2 regions of the Pantoea sp. SO10 genome follow, and region 1 is predicted to be linked to the other one. Evidence: predicted binding sites of a transcription regulator. Region 1 holds the regulator's gene; the other holds the start of a gene.
The links. Region 1 encodes LexA, which represses DNA repair genes until DNA is damaged. Its sites were predicted from a motif close to TNCTGTATGTACATACAGNA; they were not measured.
Positions count from the first base shown of each region.

Region 2: a site for LexA is predicted at 1,145-1,164, ahead of uvrB (excinuclease ABC subunit UvrB). Genes of this name have one in related genera too.

Region 1 is NZ_CP040095.1:347,179-349,382, forward strand. It holds gene plsB (glycerol-3-phosphate 1-O-acyltransferase PlsB) at 1-545, opposite strand, end outside; gene FCN45_RS01550 (diacylglycerol kinase) at 673-1,041, shown strand; gene lexA (transcriptional repressor LexA) at 1,147-1,761, shown strand; gene dinF (MATE family efflux transporter DinF) at 1,898-2,204, shown strand, end outside.
Region 2 is NZ_CP040095.1:1,313,725-1,315,928, reverse strand. It holds gene uvrB (excinuclease ABC subunit UvrB) at 1-1,065, opposite strand, end outside; gene FCN45_RS06080 (ABC transporter ATP-binding protein) at 1,967-2,204, shown strand, end outside.

The DNA.
Region 1 (2,204 bases):
CCGTGCTCGGTCGCCATCTGGCGCAACGAAACGGTTTGCGAGAAGCGAACAAAGCTGTCGCGGCCGTGCCACAAAATGGCGAAGAACTTCTGCACGCCATTGAGCACGCGCAGATGCGGCGTGGATTCACCGGAGGTTTCACGTCCCGGCGCACGACCAAACATCACCGCGACCGGCAGCATTTGCACATCGAGTTGCGGGTTGCTGCGATGCAAATCCAGATAATCGTGGAACAGCTTTACCGATTCGGGATTGGCCACGAAATAGGGAATTACGCGTGGGCCATCGTGAATAAACACGTGGCGCGGCAGCAGGGTGCCATCGATCTCCAGCGGAGCCAGCGGATCGGGCAGATCATGTTTCAGGCATTGAGCACGCAGTGTGAGCAGGTCAGCCTTTGAATCATAAGGCAAAACATACATCACCGGACGTGTCGGATCGATCCCATGTTCAGAGATAGGATCGGTCGGAATGACCTTACTTTTTACCAAAATAGAGAGTGGTAAATTCAATAATTTGTAATAGAGTTTACGCCAACCTGACATAGACAACTTTAAGCCTCTTGTTAGCAAAGCGCGGCAAGCATACCAGAAAGCGCAGCGAAGGTCTGTGGCTCTGCCGCCTCATACTGCCCACACATTGACGTCAAAATAGTTCAAGGGTTCCATAGACATGGCAAATAACGTCACCGGTTTAGTAAGAATAGTGAAAGCCGCCGGTTATTCCTGGCAGGGCCTGCGTGCCGCATGGCAGCACGAAGCCGCTTTTCGGCAGGAAGCCATTGCCGCGCTGGTGGCCATTCTCGTGGCTTGCTGGCTGGATGTAGATACCCTTTCCCGCATCCTGATGATTGGCTCGGTAGTGCTGGTTATCATCGTTGAGATCCTTAATAGCGCTATCGAAGCGGTGGTCGACCGCATCGGGCAGGAGCAACATCCGCTCGCGGGCCGCGCTAAAGATATGGGATCGGCTGCCGTATTGCTGACTATCTTACTGGCTCTGTTCGTCTGGATCGCGCTGCTCTGGACGCATTTGAGATAGGGATTCCAGATTCATCAAACCGCTGATTTTTCCCTCTGTTACGGTTTTCATTTCGCGAATACCTGTATATACTCACAGCGACTGTATAAACAACCAGGGGGCGGGATGAAAGCGTTAACTGCACGGCAGCAACAGGTCTATGACCTGATTCGCGACCATATTAACCAGACGGGCATGCCGCCAACGCGTGCGGAAATTGCTGCGCAACTGGGTTTCCGCTCGCCCAATGCTGCCGAAGAGCATCTGAAAGCGCTGGCGCGTAAAGGCGTAATTGAAATTGTTTCCGGCGCATCGCGCGGGATTCGTTTGCTGATGGAAGAAGAACCAAGCGAAGGGCTGCCGCTGATTGGCCGCGTCGCTGCCGGTGAACCTTTGCTGGCTCAAGAACACATCGAAGCCCACTATCAGGTGGATGCTAACCTCTTTAAACCGAGCGCCGATTTCCTGCTGCGCGTGAGCGGTATGTCGATGAAAGACATCGGCATTATGGATGGCGATCTGTTAGCGGTACACAAAACGCAGGAAGTGCGTAACGGCCAGGTTGTCGTGGCGCGCATTGATGATGAAGTCACAGTGAAACGCTGGAAAAAGCAGGGTGCGATTGTCCATCTGCTGCCGGAAAACACCGATTTTCAGCCGATTGTCGTGGATACCCGTGAGCAGTCGCTAACCGTTGAAGGTTTAGCTGTCGGGATTGTGCGCAACGGCGAGTGGCTCTGATCAGTTTCTGATCCACTTTAACTGCGGCGGTGCGTGTTTGCGCTGACCGCAGTCTGCTGTTTTACTTCTCTGTGACTCTTTCTGCGGCTCATTCTGGCGCCATTACGCTGATTACCGCACACAACGGAATGGGCTAATGCAGCTGTTTTCCTCTTCAGATAAAACGCTCTGGCGGCTAGCGCTGCCGATGATCCTGTCAAATATCACCGTCCCATTACTGGGTGTAGTGGATACCGCCGTTATTGGTCATCTCGATAGCCCGATCTACCTCGGTGGCGTCGCCGTGGGCACAACCGCCACCAGCTTCATCTTTATGCTCCTGCTGTTCCTGCGCATGAGCACCACCGGACTCACCGCTCAGGCATTTGGCGCCAATGACAAAACGGCGCTGGCGCGCGCCTTAACACAGCCGCTACTGATTGCGCTGGTTTTTGGTGCGCTGT
Region 2 (2,204 bases), 970 kb from region 1:
GCGGTCACCACGATACATGCCGCCAATCTGCGGAATGGTGACATGCGATTCGTCAACCACCAGCAAGCCATCCGCCGGTAAATAGTCGAACAAGGTCGGCGGCGGCTCGCCCGGTCCGCGCCCGGAGAGATAGCGCGAGTAGTTTTCGATGCCGGAGCAGTAACCCAACTCGTTCATCATCTCGAGATCGAACTGCGTACGCTGGGAAATACGCTGCTCTTCCAGCAGCTTATTGTTCTCCAGCAGCACTTTGCGGCGCACCACCAGCTCATCTTTGATCTCTTCCATCGCCTTAAGAATGCGCTCACGCGGCGTCACATAGTGCGTTTTCGGATAGACGGTAAAGCGCGGGATCACCGAATCAATCTGCCCGGTGAGCGGATCAAACAGCGACAGCCGCTCAACTTCTTCATCAAACAGCTCAATACGCAGCGCAATGTCGTCCGATTCCGCCGGGAACACATCAATCACTTCGCCGCGCACGCGGAAGGTGCCGCGCTGGAAGGCCTGATCGTTGCGGCTGTACTGCAGCTCCGCCAGACGACGCAGAATGCTGCGCTGATCGATAATCATGCCGCGCGTCAGATGCAGCATCATTTTCAGGTAGAGATCGGGATCGCCCAAACCGTAGATCGCCGAAACCGATGCGACTACGATGACATCACGGCGCTCCAGCAGCGCTTTGGTCGCCGACAGACGCATCTGCTCAATGTGCTCATTCACCGAGGCATCTTTTTCGATAAAGGTGTCAGAACTCGGCACATAGGCTTCAGGCTGATAGTAATCGTAATATGAGACGAAAAACTCCACCGCGTTATCCGGGAAGAACTCCTTCATCTCCCCGTAGAGCTGCGCCGCCAGGGTTTTATTTGGCGCCAGCACCATCGTCGGGCGGTTGAGGTCGGCAATCACATTCGCCACGGTAAAGGTTTTACCTGAGCCGGTCACGCCCAACAGCGTTTGATGCGCGAGTCCATCTTCCAGTCCCTCTTCGAGACGGCGAATCGCCTCAGGTTGATCCCCTGAAGGCTTGAAAGCGGAGTTGAGTTTAAAGACTTTGCTCATGTTTTAGCGGTTCCAGCAGATGAAGTCGGCGGGCAGGCTGCTAATTCTACTCTGCTATGGCGAATTTGCCAGAAAAAAATACTGGACATAATCACAGTAACCTTGCACGATAATGGTACCTGACGGCGATTCTCTTCAGTGCAATTTAAGCGGCAGGCGGCAAGTTGTTGTTGCGCAATGTTATCCCCAGGCGGAGGATGCTTTTAACATTTGTCAATAGAGTGTCATTAAATTGCAGTCCGATGACAAGGCAGATAATTCGCATGCTTGATTTTAACTAACCTGCTGTTTTAATTCACTTTGACTCAAAAGCCCAGTTTCTCATCATAATGTAGTAAGGCCGCGAATTTACTCGCTTCCACACGGTTTTCAGTCGCTAATGCACAAGGTTATCCACAGTAATGGTGGATAAGTGAATCCAGCCCCGAGCCCATCGGCTGTGTATAATTTTCTCCCGCCCATTCTTAATCGTGAAAAAAAATTTTTTCGCATTTATTTTTCCCGCCGTGCGTGTCGCATTCCCCCCCTTTTTCCCGGTTTACCTTCCCGTGCCCGGCGTAAAGTCAGGCGTTAAGGCCATTTATTTCTCCGGTTATTGCCTTACGAACGATCAAATGCACCAGAAACGTTAAGCAGTCAGCACCGTCAAAGTGCAGTCGGTTTATCACCGCTGGCAATTGTTAAGCGTTTCTCAACTTTTAGCGGCTGATTTGTCAGGTTTCCGCCGCAGTTGCGCCTGAATTCCTAACCTGGCCTGGGAATTGCAGTGTTAGCACTATGGAGTGACGAGTCCATATCGGCGCTTGCCGACGACAGCGGTGTCCATCAATCGTGCACGACTGTATGCCAGACGACACAGAGCGGGAGCATTCAGGCTAATAATCTGGAAGGAGTATGTCAGATGCTGAGTTTACGTTCGGTGAATCAGTTTTACGGTCAAAATCACATTCTGTGGGATGTCGATCTCGATCTGCCGCCGGGCACCTGTACCGGCGTGCTGGGCAGTCCCGGCATGGGCAAAACCACGTTGGTGAACTGCATTATGGGCCGCCTGCCAATTAACAGTGGCTCAATGACCTGGCAGGAAGATGGCGCGCCGCCGGAAGATTTACTGTTGCAACCGGCCGAACTGCGCGCGC